4 regions of the Pantoea sp. B9002 genome follow, and region 3 is predicted to be linked to each of the others. Evidence: predicted binding sites of a transcription regulator. Region 3 holds the regulator's gene; each other region holds the start of a gene.
The links. Region 3 encodes CRP, which controls carbon source genes, mostly activating them, when cyclic AMP is high. Its sites were predicted from a motif close to ATGTGANNNNNNTCACAT; they were not measured.

Region 1: a site for CRP is predicted at 1,661-1,678, ahead of idnD (L-idonate 5-dehydrogenase). Genes of this name have one in related genera too.
Region 2: a site for CRP is predicted at 1,913-1,930, ahead of HX773_RS05070 (iron-containing alcohol dehydrogenase). Genes of this name have one in related genera too.
Region 4: a site for CRP is predicted at 2,935-2,952, ahead of udp (uridine phosphorylase). Genes of this name have one in related genera too.

The regions. Positions count from the first base shown of each region.
Region 1 is NZ_JACAPA010000006.1:17,671-22,670, reverse strand. It holds gene HX773_RS03910 (ATP-binding protein) at 1-393, opposite strand, end outside; gene HX773_RS03905 (response regulator transcription factor) at 866-1,567, shown strand; gene idnD (L-idonate 5-dehydrogenase) at 1,738-2,769, shown strand; gene idnO (gluconate 5-dehydrogenase) at 2,779-3,543, shown strand; gene HX773_RS03890 (gluconate:H+ symporter) at 3,623-4,942, shown strand; gene HX773_RS03885 (polyphenol oxidase family protein) at 4,973-5,000, opposite strand, start outside.
Region 2 is NZ_JACAPA010000008.1:60,602-65,601, forward strand. It holds gene HX773_RS05060 (D-threonate 4-phosphate dehydrogenase) at 1-596, opposite strand, end outside; gene HX773_RS05065 (four-carbon acid sugar kinase family protein) at 589-1,851, opposite strand; gene HX773_RS05070 (iron-containing alcohol dehydrogenase) at 2,034-3,182, shown strand; gene HX773_RS05075 (dihydrodipicolinate synthase family protein) at 3,200-4,084, shown strand; gene HX773_RS05080 (phosphoglycerate dehydrogenase) at 4,228-5,000, shown strand, end outside.
Region 3 is NZ_JACAPA010000036.1:195,085-200,084, forward strand. It holds gene HX773_RS18075 (YccS/YhfK family putative transporter) at 1-2,032, opposite strand, end outside; gene crp (cAMP-activated global transcriptional regulator CRP) at 2,091-2,723, opposite strand; gene HX773_RS18085 (OsmC family protein) at 3,028-3,432, shown strand; gene HX773_RS18090 (phosphoribulokinase) at 3,484-4,353, opposite strand; gene HX773_RS18095 (YheU family protein) at 4,415-4,633, opposite strand; gene HX773_RS18100 (hydrolase) at 4,636-5,000, opposite strand, start outside.
Region 4 is NZ_JACAPA010000053.1:58,929-63,928, reverse strand. It holds gene rmuC (DNA recombination protein RmuC) at 1-488, opposite strand, end outside; gene HX773_RS22560 (tetratricopeptide repeat protein) at 691-1,962, opposite strand; gene udp (uridine phosphorylase) at 2,062-2,823, opposite strand; gene HX773_RS22550 (dienelactone hydrolase family protein) at 3,126-3,962, shown strand; gene metE (5-methyltetrahydropteroyltriglutamate--homocysteine S-methyltransferase) at 4,004-5,000, opposite strand, start outside.

The DNA of each region.
Region 1 (5,000 bases), on a different contig from region 3:
TGGCTGAGCTACATGGAGCGCTAGTAGATGTATTTCTCCACGGGTCACGGCTTCCTGCGCTGCGCTGTGGCTGGCGTAATAATGGAGTTCTACCGTGGTATCCAGCATATTTTGAATCAGCGAAAGATAATCTGCGCTTACACCTTCAAATCGCCGGGTATCCATATCCATAAACAGAGGCGGTTGAGGTTGTCCTGCGACAGCGACTTTAAGTATCTGATGACGAAACTCGGAAGGAATAGGCTCAGCTAATTGCAAGGCAGGTTGAGCAGTATCATATCGCGCCAGTAATTGCAGTTTTTGCTCTGATGCCATTAATGAACAAGAAAGCAGAGCCAAAAAAAACAAGGCTGCCAAACGGAGATTATTGATGTGAATTAGCACGCTGCTCACTTGAACATATTCATTAATGGCTGTAAGGAATGTGGAGTATAAAGATATTGTTGCCTTTCGCTCGCTCTATTCTTTTACTGCGAATATTTTGCGACCATTCTCAAATATTTGATTTTTAGCGAAAGAGTGTCTGTGATGGTGATGTTACGATATGATGCTCATTTATTAGCTTATTCAGTTAGTTAGATTGCTCATTTTCTTTCAAGACAATTCTTATGTGGTCTTGTTAAGGAGTTAAGTCAGACTTTTCCCACTTTTACGTGAGCAGGCAAGTAAGAATCTATCACGGTAAAAATATAAACCTAAAGGGGCATATAAAAATGGCCGCTGTTAGGGTGACTCTATCAATTAGAATTCTGATGTTGTGAAGGCTATTCTTTCACAGCTGTTGTAATCGACACCATTTATTTATTGAAGCGGGTGTGACAGTCAGAATTGGACAAAGTTAATGCTGTAATAAAGGAATAAATAAATGGTATATGCACACAATAAACAAGTGCGTGTGGCTGTCCTTGATGATCACCCAATGGTTCGTACCGTTTTCGAGTTGTGTTTAAAACATGAGCCCGATATTCATTTGGTTGGAACCTGGGCTTCAAGTAATGAATTATTCAATCAGCTAAGAAGTACCGTGGTGGATGTGCTGGTACTGGATTTCCTGCTGGGTGAACGTGAACTGGATGGTTTGGCGCTGGTGAAGCAACTGCGTAATCACTATCCACAGCAAAAAATTCTGATCTCCTCATCCATGGAGAGTCCGGCGATTGTCAAAATGGTGCTAAGCGCTGGCGTGAAGGGCTTTATTGGTAAAAGTCATAACATGCAGGAAATTACCCATGCGATTCGTCAGGTGGCGCAGGGACGTTTGTTCTTGTCTAAAGAAGTCGCCTACGAAGTAGAAAATCTCTATGTCATGAGCGAAGAGTCGCTGGATGACACCCTCGATTTCAGCAGCAAAGGCAACATGTATGAGAAGGTGAAAACCCTCAGCCCGCGTGAAGTGGAAGTGGTGCGTTGTTTTCTCGATGGTTTGAGCGTGTCGCAAATTGCCGTGAAGTTTAAGCGCAGCCGTAAAACGGTGAGCGGGCAGAAACAATCGGCACTGAAAAAACTCGGCTTGCGCTCCGATTCTGAGCTGTTCAAATACAGCCACGACCTGATGTCAGGTTATTAATGTTCTTCACGGGCGGCCACTTACGGTCGCCTGTTTCCTCTTCTGCATCACAGACTTCACGTTCCAGGTAACACCTTTCCGTAACATGTCTCCAGGTGATCTTCATCACAGTTTTAAGCCGCATAACCCGGTCTGATGGCCTCCATTGCGACAGCACTTATGGGGACGTTATGAATATCGAAACGCAATCCGGCGTCATCACCGGAAAAAAACAAGTCAGCGTTGCACAACAGCAGGTGAAATGGGACGGCAAAGGTACGTTGGTGCGCATCACACGCGGCGGCATTTGTGGCTCCGATCTGCATTACTATCAGGAAGGAAAGGTCGGCAGTTTCGAGATCAAAATGCCGATGATCCTGGGCCACGAAGTGATTGGTTATGTGGTGGAGAGCGACAATCCAGCACTTAAACCCGAGCAAAAAATCGCGGTAAATCCCTCTAAACCCTGCGGCGCGTGCAAATATTGCCAGCGCGATCAGGAAAACCAGTGCACCACTATGCGCTTCTTCGGCAGCGCCATGTATGTGCCGCACGTTGATGGCGGCTTTACCCAATACAAAGTGGTGGATAGCGCGCAATGCGTACCGTTCCCGCAGGATGCCGACGAAACGGTCATGGTGTTCGCTGAGCCGCTGGCGGTTTGCATTCACGCCACGCAGCAGGCAGGCGATCTCACCGGCAAGCACGTTTTTATCTCGGGCGTGGGTCCGATTGGCTGCCTGATTGCGGCGGCCGCCAAAGCGCGCGGCGCGGCTTCTATTGTGTGCAGCGATATCAGCGAGCGTTCACTGGAGATGGCGCAGCAAATGGGCGCAACCGATGTGATTCATGCCGCGGATGGCGACTTCGCGCCTTATCTTGCCGACAAAGGCTATTTCGATGTGGCATTTGAAGCCTCCGGCCATCCTTCTTCACTGCAGCGCTGCCTCGATGTGGTGTGCGCCAAAGGCACGCTGGTGCAGGTTGGCATGGGCGGCACCATTCCCAATTTTCCGATCATGGCGCTGATTGCCAAAGAGATTAATCTGGTCGGATCCTTCCGCTTTACCCATGAATTCAACACCGCCGTCGAGTGGCTGGCCACCGGCGTAGTAAACCCGCTGCCGCTGTTCAGCGGTGAGTTCGCCTTGCAGGATATTGATGCCGCGCTGCAGTTTGCCGGCGATAAAACCCGTGCCGCTAAAGTCCAGTTAACCTTTTAAGGAGCAGTGATGAGTCAGTTATTTTCCCTCGAAGGCAAGCGTGTGCTGCTGACCGGTTCGGCGCGTGGCATTGGATTTCTGCTGGCGCGCGGCCTGGCGGAAGCCGGGGCTGAAGTGATCGTCAACGCCACTACGCATGAAGGCGCAGAGAAGGGCGCGGCGCAGCTGCGTGAGATGGGCTTACGTGCGCACGCCAAAGCGTTTGATGTCACGCAATCGGCGCAGGTGAAGCAGGCGGTGGATGAGATCGAAGCGGAGTGGGGCGCGATTGATGTGCTGGTGAATAATGCCGGCATCCAGCGTCGTCGGCCGTTCCTTGAATTCCCGGAGCAGGACTGGAATGACGTTATCGCGGTCAACCAGACCGCCGTATTCCTGGTTTCGCAAACCGTAGCGAAAAAAATGGTCGAGCGTCAGCAGGGTAAAATCATCAATATCGGTTCGATGCAGAGTGAGTTAGGGCGCGACACCATTACGCCTTACGCGGCCTCCAAAGGCGCGGTGACCATGCTGACGCGCGGCATGTGCGTGGAGTTGGCGCGTCACAATATTCAGGTGAACGCCATTGCGCCGGGCTATTTCGTCACGGAGATGACTCAGGCGCTGGCTGACGATCCTGCTTTTACCGGTTGGCTAACCAAGCGCACGCCAGCCGCTCGCTGGGGCAAACCGGAAGAGCTGATTGGCGCGGCGGTGTTCCTCGCTTCCGGTGCGTCGAACTTCGTTAACGGGCATCTGCTGTTCGTTGACGGTGGCATGCGCGTCGCCGTGTGATGCCTGAGCGCGGCTGGCGTTATCGTCGGGCCGCGCCTAAACCTTAATCACCCCTCTGTATTCCTAAGGATAATAAAAAATGCCAATAACCATCATTGTGCTGGGTGTGATACTGCTGCTGGTGTTGATGATTGTATTTAAGGTCAATGGTTTCATTGCTTTAGTGTTTGTCTCGGCGGTGGTCGGTATTGCCGAAGGCATGACGCCGCTGAATGTCATGGCCTCGATCCAGAAAGGTATCGGCTCGACGCTGGGAGGATTAGCGATGATCCTCGGCTTCGGCGCCATGCTCGGGCGGCTGGTTTCCGATACCGGTGCCGCACAACGCGTGGCTACCACGCTGATCGCCGCGTTTGGTAAAGAGCGGCTGCAATGGGCGCTGGTGGTGACCGGACTGATAGTCGGCCTGGCGATGTTCTATGAAGTCGGCTTCGTGCTGCTGCTGCCGCTGGTGTTCACTATCGTGGCGGCTGCCGGTTTGCCGCTGTTGTACGTCGGCGTGCCGATGGTGGCCGCGCTCTCTGTCACTCACTGCTTCCTGCCGCCGCATCCTGGCCCAACGGCGATTGCCACCATCTTTGGTGCTAATCTCGGTACCACGTTGCTCTACGGCATGATCATCACCATTCCAACGGTGATTATTGCCGGACCGGTTTTCTCGAAGTTCCTTAAAAGCTTTGAGAAGTCACCGCCGGAAGGGCTGTATAACCCAAAAATCTTCACGGAAGAGGAGATGCCGGGCTTCGGTATCAGTATTTTTGCCGCGGTAATTCCGGTGGTGCTGATGGCGATTGCCGCCGTCTTCGAGTTGACCACGCCGAAAGAGAACGCGCTGCGTCAGTTCTTTGAATTCATCGGTAATCCGGCGGTGGCGCTGTTTATCGCGGTGGTGATTGCGGTGCTGACGTTAGGGCTGCGCAATGGCCGTAAGATGGAAGAAGTGATGGATATGTGCGGCGAATCGATTGCCGCCATCGCCATGATCATCTTTATCATCGCGGGCGGCGGTGCGTTTAAACAGGTGCTGGTGGACAGCGGCGTGGGTAACTACATCGCCGATATGATGAAGGGATCGTCATTGTCGCCACTGCTGATGTGCTGGACGGTCGCGGCGATGCTGCGTGTGGCGCTGGGTTCAGCCACGGTGGCGGCCATCACCACCGCTGGTATTGTGACGCCGATTATCGCTGCCACGCATGCCGATCCGGCATTGATGGTGCTGGCGGTGGGCTCCGGCAGCGTGATCGCTTCACACGTTAACGATCCCGGCTTCTGGCTGTTTAAGGGCTACTTCAATCTGAGCGTGGTGGAAACCCTTAAAACCTGGACGGTGATGGAAACGCTGATCTCGATTCTCGGTTTAGCCGGCGTGTTGGCGCTCAATGCCATAATTCACTGATCGATAAGGCTTCACAAGGACGTGAAGCTCTTAACCTCGCGTGCGGATCCACGAGAAA
Region 2 (5,000 bases), on a different contig from region 3:
AAACCGACGCGGCGCAGGAAGCTGTCGGCCATGCCGATCACCGTCTTAATGCGCTCGCCGTTTAAGGTATCGAGGAACTTGCGCAGCGCGATATGCGTGGTGACGTGAATCACTTTTAGCTTATCGGTGTAGAGCACCATGGCATAATTTTTGGTGTTGGTCAGTTGCGCCAGCAGTTCGGTGTGGCCGGGATAAAGATGTCCCGCCGAGTGCAGCGCCTCTTTATTTAACGGCGCGGTGGCGATCGCCTGCACGTCGCCAGCCAGCGCCAGTTCGGTGGCGCGTTTGACGCAGCGCCAGGCCAAATCTCCCGCTGCTTTCTGCACCACGCCGGGCTGCAGCGCGGCGGCATCCGCCAGCGGCTCATCAATCACGTTGATAATGCCGGGCGCGAAATGCGCATCCTTGACCTGATCGAGCACGCGCAGTTCAGCCTGCGGCGTGACATTGAGTCCCATCACCCGACGCAGGGTGTTGGCGCAGCCGACCACCACGGCAGGCACGCCCGCTAACTCACCTTCTGCCAGCGCTTTAATGATGATCTCCGGGCCGATGCCCGCCGGATCGCCCATGGTAATCGCAATAATTTTACTCACTTGACTTCTCCTCAATAAAACGAATGGCTTCTACCAGGGTGTTTTCGTCACCAAAGCCACCTGCTTTGGTCATCACCGGCAGGTGTAATTCACTGTTAAGCAAAACCCCGTGCGGCACGCAGCCCGCCACAAGGCCCTGAATCTGGAAACCGCTCGCGCCAAACGCCTGCGCCACGGCAATCGCCACATCACCGCCAGAGAGATACAGCCCAGCGGGCTGCACCTCGCGGCACACGCGGCGGGTTAACTGCGCGAGAAACTGGCAGATGCGCTCGCCCAATAATTGACGTGAAACCTGATGCTGTTGGCACAACTGCTCAATCTCATGGCGCTGATCGGCGTGTTGCGTAGTGCGTACCACGCAATGTGCACCGTCGTGCAACGCCTGCTGCATTGCCTGCTGCCACTGTTCAGCCTGCGGCCAGGCCGGTTGGGCAAACAGCTGGCGGATATCAATCTCGATAACGCAGATGTCGCGCTGGCTGGCGAGGCGCGTAATCTGCTGCTGCGCAATGGCACTCATCGAGCCAACCACCGCCAGCACCGGACGGCGGGCCAGCAACGCGCCGAGCGCATCGCTGAGACCGGATGCGCCGGCCAGCAGTGGACGCGTCTCCAGCGTGGCTACCGCCGCCATTAATAAGGCAATATCGGCGTCCTGCTCGATATCCACCACCAGCAAACCTTGCTTACTGGCGAGTACCTGCGCCAGTTGCCCACCGCGCAGCGTGGCGAGATCGAGGGTTTCACCCGGCAAGGTGCTCTGCATCTGCAATCGCGTCAGCACATGGCCGCTGGTGACCGGCGTTTTAGGATCGCTGGCGAATTCGCTGTCGATCAGACGCTGCTGATGGATCCACACTTCACCCGCACGCGTGGTGCGTCCCAGCTTCGGCACCGCCGGCACCACTAAGGCTAGTGTTTTACCGCTGGCCTGCATCGCGGCGGCGATTTCTGCGCCGGGATTGCCGCGCAGCGTGGAATCAATCTTCTTAAACAACCAACCATCGTTAGCGATGGCCTGATGTTGCTCAATCGCAGCCCGCGTGCGCCGGGCCGCTTCCTGCGCGCTGAGCGCACGGCTATCGGTGCTGATTACCAGCACATCGGCGGCATCAGCGTCATGCGGGGTGCTGCTATCAAACAGCACATGCACTCGCGCTCCGGCTTGTGCCAGCCCGCTGCCCGCGTCATTGGCGCCGGTGAAATCATCGGCAATCACCAGGACTGGCGTTTTCCATGGCGGTAAAGTCATGCTCTCTCCTGTTCCGGCTGCTGCCGTGCTGTAATGATTATATTCAATCATGATTGATTATATGTGAGCAAGATCAAATTAATCGAAATCAATTTGCCCTATAAAATTAGGCACTGTAGTGATAGACCTCGCGCTGCTTGAGCAAACTTAATCATTCAGCGTAAAAAACGTAAGGGTATGAGATGAATATCAACAGCACCGTGATCAGTGGCTTTCAGGCGCTTAATGACCTCAGCTATTTACTGCAAGGTAAAGAAAAAGCGCTGCTGGTGACCGATAAGAATATTGAAGGCATTCCGGCGGTGCAGACGCTGATTGCCCAGTTGAAGCAGCAGATTGCCAGCCTGAGCATCGTCAATACGGTGCCGCCAGAGCCCAGCCAGCACGACGTGGCGGCCATTGTCGCCGCGCTGCCGAGCAGCGATGTGGATCTGGTGATTGGCGTCGGCGGTGGCAGCGTACTGGACGTCGCCAAGCTGCTGTCGATTCTGTGTGTCGAGGGCGCACCTACGCTGGATGCGCTGCTGGCCGGTGAAAAACCGCAGACGCGCACCACTTCGCTGCTGATCCCTACCACCGCAGGCACCGGCTCCGAAGCCACGCCCAACGCGATTCTGGCGATCCCTGAGAAAGAGACCAAAGTCGGCATTATCACGCCGGTGATGCTGCCAGATTATGTCGCGCTGGTGCCAGAACTCACCACCAGCATGCCACCGCACATCGCCTCTTCAACTGGAATCGATGCGCTGTGCCATTTGATCGAGTGCTTTACCGCGACCGTGTCCAATCCGGTGAGCGATAACTATGCGCTGATCGGCATGAAAAAGCTGTTTGCCAGCCTCGAAACCACTATCGCCGAACCAGACAATCTCGAAGCGCGCCTGAATATGCTGTGGGCTTCTTATTATGGCGGCGCTTCCATTGCGCATGCCGGTACGCATCTGGTGCACGCCATGTCTTATCCGCTGGGTGGCAAATATCACCTGCCGCACGGCGTCGCCAACGCCATTCTGCTCGCGCCCTGTATGCGCGTTGTGCGACCGGTGGCGGTGAGCAAATTCGCTCAGGCTTACGATCTGCTGCCGGATGCCGATACCACGCTGGATGATGAAGCCAAATCCCACGCGCTGGTGGCGTATTTTGCCGCGCTGGTGAAACGCCTGAAGCTGCCCGCCAGCCTGGAAGAACTGGGTATCGGCCCGGATCATCTGCCGTATCTGGTGGAGGCCGCGCTCGACGTGCAGCGCCTGATGAAGAATGTACCGATGAAAGTGGGCGCCGATGACGTACGAAACGTCTACCTGGCGCTGTTTCCGGCTTTAAATCACTAAGGATTATCGAGGACAACATGAGCAAGAAAATTAAGGGCGTGTTAACCGCCATCGTCACCACTTTAGATCGCGACGGCGCATTCAATCCAGCCGCCCAACGCGAACAGGTGCAACGTCAGTTAAGCGCCGGCAACGGCATCTTCTGCGGCGGCACCAACGGCGAATTCTTCGTGCTGAACGAACAGGAGAAGCTGGCGGTGACGCAGACCTGCGTTGATGAAGTTAACGGCCGCGCGCCGGTGGTGGCGCACATTGGCGAGATCTCCACGCGTGAAACCATTCGTCTCGGGAAACAAGTGGCGAAGCTGGGCGTGGATGCGGTTTCGGTCATCACGCCCTACTTCGTACCGCTAAAGCAGGAAGAGCTGATTGCCCACTATCGCGCGGTGGCTGACGCCATCGACGTGCCGCTGTTCCTCTACAACATTCCAGCGCGCACCGGCAATACGCTGCAGCCGGAAACCGTTCGTACGCTGGCCGCGCACCCGAACATCATCGGCATCAAAGACAGCGCCGGTAGCTATGAGAGCCTGAGCGGCTTCCTGCAAGCGGCTGCAGGAATCGACAGTTTCAATGTGCTGAACGGCCCGGATTCGCTGATCCATCAGGGCTTTGTCGACGGCTGCTCGGCCTGTATTTCTGGTCTCGCTAACGTGGCGCCTAAAGAGATCAACGCGATTTGGGCACACTTCCATGCGGGTGACATCGAAGGTTCGCGCCTGGCGCAGGAAAATGTCACCGGTCTGCGCACCGATCTGTATAGCGTGGGCTTCTCTCCCGCCGCAGTGAAAAAAGCGGTGACGCTGCTCGGTTTTGAGGTTGGCGACAGCCGCTACGCGGTGAGTTTCTCTGCCGAAGAAGAGCAGAAGATTCGCCAGATTGTGAATCAGTATTTGCAGTGATTAGAGTCATCGCTATAGCGGCGTGAAGCCGGTTTCAATCGCCGCACATGCCGTAGCGGCGCGATTTATCGCGCAATAAATTGCGCCGCTACGATGCATGCGCTCCGCGAGAACGGTTTTTATTTTTAACATCGGGAAGAATTATGAAAGTCATCTGTACCTCACCGTCGTTTGCGAAATATGACGCGACGCCGATAGCCACACTGCAACAGCAAGGTTTTGAGCTGATCACGCTGCCTGCCGATGCGCCGCTGAGCGCACTGGCGCCGCATCTGGCGGACACCGTGGCGCTGATCGTGGCCTTTACCGACATCAACGAAGAGCTGCTGGCGTTAGCGCCACAGCTGAAAATCGTCTGTAAGCACGGTGTCGGCGTCGACAACATCAATCTGGAAGCGACGCGTGCACGCGGGATTTACGTCACCAACGTGCCGGATGCCAACAAACATGCGGTCGCCGATTTCGCCTTTGCTTTGATCCTCAACAGCGCGCGTCAGATTACCCAGGCCGCCATCGAAACCCGTGCGGGCAGTTGGCCGCGTATTTTTGCCACCAACGTCTACGGCAAAACGCTGGGCATCATCGGGCTGGGCAATATTGGCAAGCAGGTCGCGCTGCGCGCCAAAGGCTTTAACATGCGGGTGATCGCGTTTGATTTTTATCCTGATGAGCCGTTTGCTGCTGAACACGGCATCGAATTCGTCACGCTGGATCAGCTCACCGAAACCAGCGATTTCATCACTCTGCACATGCCGCTTACCGACAAAACGCAGAATCTGTTTGATGCCGCGCGCCTCAAACGCATGAAGAAAAATGCCTTCCTGATTAATGCCTCACGCGGCGGCGTAGTGAACGAACAGGATCTCTATCAGGCGCTGCTGGATAACGTGATCGCCGGTGCAGCAGCTGACGTCTT
Region 3 (5,000 bases):
GTCGCTGGCTCCACGCCAGCGAAGAGATGGTGTGCATTACGCTAAGGTGCTGCAAAATCCGCTTCACATGCTGTTCGACAATCGTTACCGGCCCTTCATTGAGATTCTCCGGCGCTTCCAGAATATTGCTGTCGTTACCTGGCCCGTCATACGCCAGCCGCTGCTGACAACGCTGCAGCGCGATTTCACAGGATTGCAGATAACGTTCTGCCAGCTTCGATGTCAGCATGGTGTGCTCGCGCGCCAGAATCGTCATGGCGTTAATATGCTCGACGATGAACTGACTGTGCGTGACCCACATGCGCATATCTTTCAGATATTGCAGGTTAAAGCCCGGCTCGCTCGATGCCTGGTTCAATGAGTTGAACAGCGCGTTGTGCGCCTGATTAACCTTCATGCGCTGATAAGCCAGTTTCTCTGGCGACTGTTCCGGCCCCAGCAGCAGTCGCAGCGCTTCCTGATAGGCTTCCAGCGCATCGTGCGCGTTCTTACGCAGCAGCCCGCTTTGCCACTGCGGCCACAGCCAAATCATTCCGGCAAAGGCAATTAAACAGCCCATCAAAGTATCCATCATGCGCGGCAGCAGAAATTGTGCGCCGTTAAGCGACAGCAATTGCAGCGAATACACCGCAGTGACGGTGAAGCCAATCATCGACCAGCCGTAATATTTCCGCGTGATCAGATAACTCGCCAGCGTGATCCCCAGCATAAACAGCAGCGTGATCGATTCCGGCACCGCCAGCTGCAGCGACGCGGCGGCGATCAGCAATCCGGCGAAAGTGCCCAGCGCACGGTGCTGAATACGCACGCGCGTGGCGCTGTAACCGTTCTGGCTGACGAACATGATGGTCATCAGAATCCAGTAAGGTTTGGGAATGTTGAAGAACAGCGCCAGCGAGCTGCCAAACATCAGCATTACGGCGAAGCGTGCCGCGGTGCGTAACGCGGTGGATTTGAACGACAGATAACTGCGCAGCGCCGGTAATAGCGGTAAGCGGCGCTGGCGATCGGCCATCAGGTCACGCGTATAGAGCGGCTTCTGCGTACGCAATACGCGGGCGATGCGGCTGAAGTGATACAGGCAGAAGTTGCCGACCGGATTATCCGGATGCTGGCGCGCAATTTTCTCCAGCGCGCCGAGCTGTTTCTCCATGTGAAAACGATCCGGCAGCTGATGGTAGAGAATCGCGTCCGCCAGCACGCGCAGCCGCGCCGAGATGATTTTCGCGTTCCAGCGAATCACCGCTTCGGCGTGGCTCTCCTCAACCAGCTTCTGCACCTCTTCGGGCTGATGCAAACTCACCGAGATGTGTTCCTGTAAATCCAGCGCCACCTGGAAAGCGCGCGTCAGGCGTTTGTGGCTGTTATCGCGGCTCGCCGACAGCATGTGCATTTGCTGGTAACAGGTGGTGATGAGATCGACCGCCTTTTGCTGGCGCGCCAGCAGCGGCGGCAGCGCTTTCTCCGGATCGGTCAGCTGCGTCAGTAAGGTGTATTTGGCATCGCAATAATCGGCCAGCTCGCGGAACAGCAGGCTGAGCGATTCGCGCATCGGCTGCTCTTTCCACAGCCAGAACCAGAACCAGTTGAACAAGCCGTACCACAGCGTGCCGCCAATGTAGAGCAGCGGCGGCACCCACATCGGCATACGTCCCACTAAGCTGAGCGTAAAGATGGCGGCGATGAGTGTGGCGGGCAGCAGGCGCGCGTGCAGCGGGCCGATTTCGCCGGTTACGCCAATCAGCAGCGGCAGCGCCAGCAAAATCAGCGGCAGCGGAATCTGGTAAGCGGTGAGGATCTGCATCAGGAAACTGCCGGTGGCAAACAGCGAACCACCCACAATCAGGCGTTTGAAGAAGCGTTTGTGCGGCGTATCCAGTCCCGCCATGTTGCAGCAGGCAGGCACTAACGAGAACAGCAGACCTTTTTGCAGATCGCCAAACAGCCAGCCGAGAGCCACAGGCAGGCACAGCACCAGCGTTTGCCGCAGCGCATAGTTAACTTCGGGATGATAGATGATTCGGCGCCACATCAGCTCATCGCAAATAGAAACGGCGCGATGTTGCCATCACGCCGTGGGTGAGAAGAAATTAGCGGGTGCCGTAAACGACGATGGTTTTACCGTGTGCGGAGATCAGGTTCTGATCTTCCAGCATTTTCAGGATACGACCCACGGTTTCGCGTGAGCAGCCCACGATCTGACCAATCTCCTGACGGGTGATTTTGATTTGCATCCCGTCTGGGTGAGTCATCGCATCTGGCTGTTTGGCCAGATTTAGCAGCGTTTGCGCAATGCGTCCGGTGACATCGAGGAAGGCAAGGTTGCCCACTTTCTCAGATGTCACTTGCAGACGACGCGCCATTTGCGACGAAAGTCGCATTAAAATATCCGGGTTTACCTGAATCAGCTGACGGAATTTTTTGTATGAAATTTCAGCCACTTCGCAGGCAGACTTCGCACGCACCCAAGCACTACGTTCCTGGCCTTCTTCGAAAAGACCGAGTTCGCCGATGAAATCTCCCTGATTGAGGTAGGAGAGAATCATCTCTTTGCCTTCTTCATCTTTAATCAGTACCGCTACGGAACCTTTTACGATGTAGTACAGCGTTTCCGCTTTCTCACCCTGATGGATGAGCGTGCTTTTGGATGGATATTTGTGAATATGGCAATGGGACAGGAACCATTCGAGTGTAGGGTCTGTTTGCGGTTTGCCGAGAACCATTCGCTATTATCCTCTGTTGTAATCGTGCCCAAAATACAGGGGGCATTTTTCCCTGTCAGGCGGTTTAATCGTCGAGCGTTTCCAGTAAAGGAAAAATTATTCCGGGTGGACTCTTAAGCTACGCTTTTGATTCTTCCGGCCTTCGTCTGTGATGACGAAAATATTTTCAGCACTGTTTGTAGCACAGCTTTTGCGAGCTGTCTTGTGTTGTCTCGCTTCAGCAGAAGGGGGATTACTCTGGATTGCTGTTTGTCAGGTGAAAGCGTACTCTGGCGGCAAAACCGCCGCTTCAGGAGAAAGAATAATGCAGGCACGAGTGAAATGGGTGGAAGGTCTTACCTTTCTCGGAGAATCCTCATCCGGCCATCAGGTATTAATGGACGGTAATTCCGGTGATAAAGCGCCAAGTCCAATGGAGATGGTGCTGATGGCCGCGGGCGGCTGTAGCGCCATTGACGTGGTGTCAATCCTGCAAAAAGGGCGCAGCGATGTGGCCGATTGCGAAGTGAAACTTACTTCAGAACGCCGTGAAGAAGCGCCACGCATTTTCACCCACATCAACCTGCATTTTATCGTTAGCGGTAAAGCATTGAGCGATAAAGCGGTTGCGCGCGCGGTTGATCTGTCAGCGGAAAAATATTGCTCGGTGGCGATCATGCTGGGTAAAGGTGTGGAAATTACCCACAGTTATGAGGTTGTCGAGTTGTAATCGGTCGTAGGGGAGGCATTCATGCCTCCCTTTTCACAGCCCGCACCAAACCTATTCAATCCGCTTTCCTTCAATCAGTCGCTGCACCAGCGGCAGCATAATCAGCTCCATCGCCAATCCCATTTTGCCGCCCGGCACCACCAGCGTATTGATGTGCGAAATAAACGATCCCTGAATCATCGCCAGCAGATAGGGGAACGCGATGCCTTCCAGACCACGGAAATGAATCACCACGAAGCTTTCGTCGAGCGACGGAATTTCGCGTGCGGCAAACGGGTTTGAGGTATCAACGGTCGGCACGCGCTGGAAGTTAATGTGGGTGCGCGAGAACTGTGGCGTGATGAAGTTAATGTAATCCTCCATCGAACGTACCACCGAATCCATCACCGCTTCGCGTGAATGGCCGCGCTCGCCGGTGTCACGCACCAGCTTCTGAATCCACTCAAGGTTAACAATCGGTACCACGCCAACCAGCAGATCGACATGCTCCGCCACATTTTGCTGCTGGGTAACCACGCCGCCGTGCAAGCCTTCATAGAACAGCACATCGGTGTTTTCCGGCAGCGGCTGCCACGGCGTGAAAGTGCCCGGCACCTGATTCCACGGCACCGCTTCGTCGTAGGTATGCAGATATTTGCGCGATTCGCCGAGGCCGGTTTGGCCATAATGTTTGAACGTCTGCTCCAGCAGGCCGAAGTCGTTGGCTTCCGGGCCGAAGTAGCTGATGTGACGACCGAGATCGCGCGCCTTGCGGATCGCCATGTCCATTTCCGGACGCGTAAACCGATGGAAACTGTCGCCTTCGAGTTCCGCCGCATGCAGATTCAACTGTTGGAAAATCTTACGGAAGGCGAGGCTGGTGGTGGTGGTTCCGGCGCCGCTGGAACCGGTGACGGCAATAATTGGATGCCTGGCTGACATAACAGAGCTCCCTGTGAAGTCCGGCGATGAGCATTGTTACCACGAATTGCCGCGGGGCGCATCAGCCGCGGAATTCACCCTTTGGCATAATATTGATCGATTCATGCAGTTCCGACCACACCAGCACCACGTCGCCGCGCTCCAGCTGGCGGCGCACGTCGGCGACTTTTTGCAGCAAACTGCGTTCCTGCTCGCCGTAATCGGTGCCTTCGCGTAACACGAAGGTTTCAATCAGGTTTTCCAGCGTGTCCGCTTCGAGTTCTTGCCAGGGAATAATCACAATTACACATCCAGATAGGTTGAGAGCCAGTCGGGCACGCGCTGTTCCAGCCACATTTTCGGTTTAAGCAAGGTGCCGCCAACGAAACCGACGTGGCCGCCTTGCTGCGTCAGCTGATATTGGATTGAGGCTGACAGCTGGTCAGGTTGCGGGATCACGGCGTCGGTCATAAAGGGATCGTCTTGCGCATGGATGATCAGCAGCGGTTTACGCACGCCGGTCAGCAGCGGCATCGCGCTGGCACGTTGATAATAGTCGTTGGCGTCAATAAAACCGTGCGCACGTGCGGTTATCGCATCATCAAACTCGCGTAAGCGGCGGAAAGCACGTAACTGGCTGAGATCGACCGGCAGCGTGCCGGGCCAGG
Region 4 (5,000 bases), on a different contig from region 3:
CGGTTTTGTTCATCGACGCGCCGTCCGCTGTTTTCGAAGATGCGATTGGCGAGATTTTCAAACTGCGCGCTGAGGCGCTGTTCGCTGTTGGTCAGCAGTCGCTGCTTCTCTTCTGCACCGTAGCGTGTCTCTTCAAGACGAATGGTCACTTCCCGCAGTTCGGCTTCCTGCGCGCTGTTCACTTCCAACTGGTTTCGCAGTTCCCGGCTGAGTTGTTCACTTTCGCCGCGCCAGTAATCAAGCTGTTGCAAACGTTCCTGCGCACCGCTCAGCGCACCGTGAAGCTGGCGCATCTCCTGTTCGCGTTGCTGAATTTGCTGCTGTAACTGTTCGAGCTGCTGCTGTTGACGCTGCTGCGCCTCTTCAAGCAGGCGACGCTCGGTGGTGAAGCTGGCGTGCTGATGGCCGGCGCGCAGTTGAGCAATGATCCAGCCAATGCCCAAACCGGCCAGCGCCAGCGCGCCGCAAATGATAAGTTGCTGATCCATAATCCCCCCGCGGATCGTCTCGCTGAGGGAAAAGGTAGAGCTCTACTGTATGAATGTCCAGATTTTTTTCCCTTCATACTTCAAGCCGCAGATGCGTTGGCTGCACGTTCTCACCCCAGTCACTTACTGATGTAAGCTCCTGAGGATTCGCTCGCTTGCCGCCTTCCTGCGACTCGAATTATTTAGGGAAAACGTTTTCTACTTAAAGCGCTTTTACGGTTAGATCGCCGGCTTTCCATGCATCAATCAGGAAGAATGGCATTGGCAACACCCACTCTTTTTCATTCTGGATTTTGGCCGGATAGGTCCAGCTTTTACCGTCGTAAGTGATCTCAACCTGCTGCCAACCCTCTTTCGCGTTTTCAATCTGGCCCGCCATGCTAGCAAAACCGGCGTTGCTGCCGACGTGGAAGCTGTCGGTTTGCCAGCGAATCGGCTGATGCGCCGGCCACGCTTGCGCCTGATGGAAACGGAAAATATCGTCATGATTCAGGATGCTTTCACGTACCGTTGGCCACAGCGCCACTTTGAGGAAGTACTGATCGGTAAAGCGTTCGCTGCCTTCATACTGCGCGATAAAGTCACGCATCTGCTGCTCAACGTTGTGGAACACGCCGTGGCAGCCGCCCCACATGCCCGCCAGCAGCAGCTCGGTATGCGAGAAGTAATCGCGCATATGATGGAACCAGTAAGGCGAATTCAACCAGGCTTCTACCGCCACCACTTCACGCTCGGAGAGCAGCGAATCCGCGTCACGCACGATATAGCGTTTGACGCTGGTATCGTCCATCACCAGGAAGCGCCACAGCGTTGGGAAGATGGTTTTCTCGTGCGACATATCCACCAGTTGGGTGTTAGGCTGCGCCAGGCGCTGCCAGACGTGCTGCGGCACGCTGTCGTCAAGATAGATGCGGCAGATCCAGTCAGGATAGAGCTCGCGCGCCACTTCGATGTTTTTAATCAAGGTTTCGCAGTAGCGTGGCTGGCCGCCATACAGGCTAAAGGAGATGATATTTTCTGCCGGATTACTGCGGTTGATCGGCGGCGGTGTGTCAGAAGGGAACGCTACTTTCGGCCCTTTACTGAAGGTCACATCGGATTTCTGCAGCGATTCGAGGCCGTAACGCGCCACTTCATCTTCTTTATTCAGCCAGCCGCACACTTCGGTTAATCCATCCAGCCAGGTTTCCGATGCCTGGGCACGCTGCGCAGCCGGAGCCTGATAGATTTTCTGGTAAATTTTATAGGATTTTTTGTGCTCGCCCACACGCATTAGAGTTAACGCGTAGTCGCTCAGCACCTGCATATGATTAGGCAAGACGCGCAGCACTTCTTCACAGCACTGACGCGCAAGAGGATAGTTATTTGCCGCCATCGCCTGGCGAAATCTCGCTGCTACACCTTCAACGCGTGATTGCGCAGTAGCGGGATTATTCATGAAATTAGGACGTGAGACAGAAACCATTTTGCGCATAAGAAATTTCTCAGTAGCTGCTGAAATTGCGCGCATTCTAATCAGGAAATTACAGAGTTTCCTATAAGCCTGGTCTCGAATTCATCCCTGGCTGGCGCACTAAATTAAGCGACGCGCGGCTTCAACCACAATTTTCACCGCATCACTTTCGGTCTGCTTCATGGTCGCGGCATCCGGGATCTCTTTTTGCGTACGGTTCACGATGACGCCAGCCACCATGCCGGCACGCAGTCCCTGACTGGCGCACATGGTTAACAGTGTAGCGGATTCCATCTCATAGTTAAGGACGCCCATTTGCTGCCACTCTTCCATTGAACCCTGGAAGCGATTCACTACGCGACCGGAGAAGGTATCGTAGCGTTCCTGGCCTGGATAGAAGGTGTCAGATGAGGCGGTAATACCAATGTGGGTTTTCGCGCCGCACGCTTCTGCCGCTGCCACCAGCGCGGTGGTGCAGGTGAAATCAGCCACCGCTGGGAACTCCATCGGCGCAAAGTGCAGGCTGGCGCCGTCGAGGCGTACCGATGCGGTAGTGACCAGCACATCGCCAACATTAATATGCGGCTGGATAGCGCCGGTGGTGCCAACGCGCAGGAACGTGCGCACGCCGAGTTGTGCCAGCTCTTCAACCGCAATTGACGTTGAAGGTCCGCCAATACCGGTGGAGCACACCACAACCGGTTTGCCATCCACTTCAGCCAGATAGGTGGTGAATTCACGGTGTGAAGCCAGATGCTGTGGGTTGTCCATCAGCGCGGCGATTTTCTTCACGCGCTCAGGATCGCCAGGCACGATGGCCAACGTGGCTCCTTTCAAATCAGCTTTGGTGATGCCAAGGTGGAAAACGTCAGACTGGGCCATAACAGACTCCTGATAATTGGGGATGAGCGCGCCACTCTACGTGAGCAGGCGGTATAAATATGTGACTCAATTCACCATCGATAATGAAACTTACATTATCAGAAAAACATTATGTGATTTACATCACACATTGGCGCTGTGCAATTCTGAATTGCTACAAGCGGTGCTGTGTAAGTGTTGGTGGCAATGTTAATAGAGAAGCAGCACACGTGAAAAAAATCCCTCTGCACCCTACGCCAGCCTTGCTTCACTTCGCCAGGCTATAGTTACGTGATTGCGCATTTGCTAGCACGGAGAGAACAATGAAAACCGAAGACAATATGGCACAAAAAACGGCACCCGGCGGCTTTGCACCGGCCGTTCAGCCCACCGCAAGCAGCACCATTATTACCAGCAGCGACGCGATTCATGCTGGCGAGACCTCGGTTCCGAGCCAGGGCGAGAATCTGCCCGCTTATTACGCCCGACCAAAAGAGTATCAAGGGACCTTGCCGGTTGTGTTGGTGGTGCAGGAGATTTTCGGGGTGCACGAGCATATCCGCGATGTCTGCCGCCGTCTGGCGTTGGAAGGTTATCTGGCGATCGCTCCGGAACTCTATTTCCGTGAAGGCGATCCCAACGATTACCACGACATTCCCACGCTGTTCAAAGAGCTGGTGAGCAAAGTTCCGGATTCGCAGGTGTTGTCCGATCTCGATCATGTGGCCAACTGGGCCACGCGCCACGATGGTGATATCCGTCGCCTGGCGATTACCGGTTTCTGCTGGGGCGGACGCATTAGCTGGCTGTTTGCCGCGCACAATCCGCAGGTCCGCGCGGCGGTGGCGTGGTATGGCCGTTTAGACGGTGAGAAGACGCTGAAGCAGCAGAAGCACCCGATCGATATCGCGGTGGATCTGAATGCGCCGGTGCTAGGTCTTTACGGTGGTCAGGATGAGAGCATCCCGCTGGAGAGCATTGATAAGATGCGACAGGCGCTGCATGCCGCCAATGCTAAAGCGGAGATCGTGGTGTATCCGGATGCAGGACATGCTTTCAACGCGGATTATCGTGCGAGCTATCACGCCGATTCGGCCAAAGATGGCTGGCAACGCATGCTGGCGTGGTTCGCGCAGTATGGCGTAGCGCCGAACGCGTAATAAAAAGGGGCGCGTATGCGCCCCAATTTCCTTCTCAACCACTAAACCGTTTCACCCCGCAGGTTTTGCGCCGCTTTTACCATGTTCGCCAGCGCCTGACGGGTTTCCGTCCAGCCACGCGTTTTCAGGCCACAATCCGGGTTAACCCACAGACGCTCTTCCGGGATGCTCTGCGCTGCTTTACGCAGCAACTCTTCCATCCACTCCACGCTCGGCACGTTCGGCGAATGAATGTCATATACGCCCGGACCGATTTCGTTGGGATAGTCGAACTCCTTAAAGGTATCCAGCAGATCCATATCGGAGCGTGAGGTTTCGATAGTGATGACGTCCGCATCCAGCGCAGCAATCGAGTCCATGATGTCATTAAACTCGCAGTAACACATGTGGGTGTGGATCTGGGTTTCATCCTGCGCCACGGCGGCATTAAGACGGAACGCATCCACCGCCCAGGTCAGATATGCAGCCCAATCGGACTGATGCAGCGGCAGGCCTTCGCGCAGTGCCGGTTCATCAATCTGAATAATGCCGATACCGGCTTTTTCCAGATCTTCCACTTCGTCACGCAGCGCCAGCGCAATCTGTTTGGCGATGGTTTCACGGCTCACATCTTCACGCGGGAACGACCAGCAGAGAATCGTTACCGGACCGGTCAGCATGCCTTTCACCGGTTTGTCGGTCAGCGACTGCGCGTACTTCGCCCACTCAACGGTGATGGCTTGCGGACGGCTTACGTCGCCGATGATAATTGGTGGTTTAACGCAGCGTGAGCCGTAGCTCTGTACCCAGCCGTTTTGGGTGAACACGAAGCCGTCGAGGTTCTCGCCGAAGTATTCCACCATGTCGTTACGCTCTGCTTCCCCGTGCACCAGCACGTCGAGGCCCAAACGTTCCTGCTCAACAATCGCCTGTTTGATGTGTTCGGCGATGCCAGTGCGATAGTTACCACCGTCGATGTTGCCTTTTTTGAAGTCGAGGCGCAGGCCGCGAATTTCGGTGGTCTGCGGGAATGAACCGATGGTGGTGGTCGGCCACGCT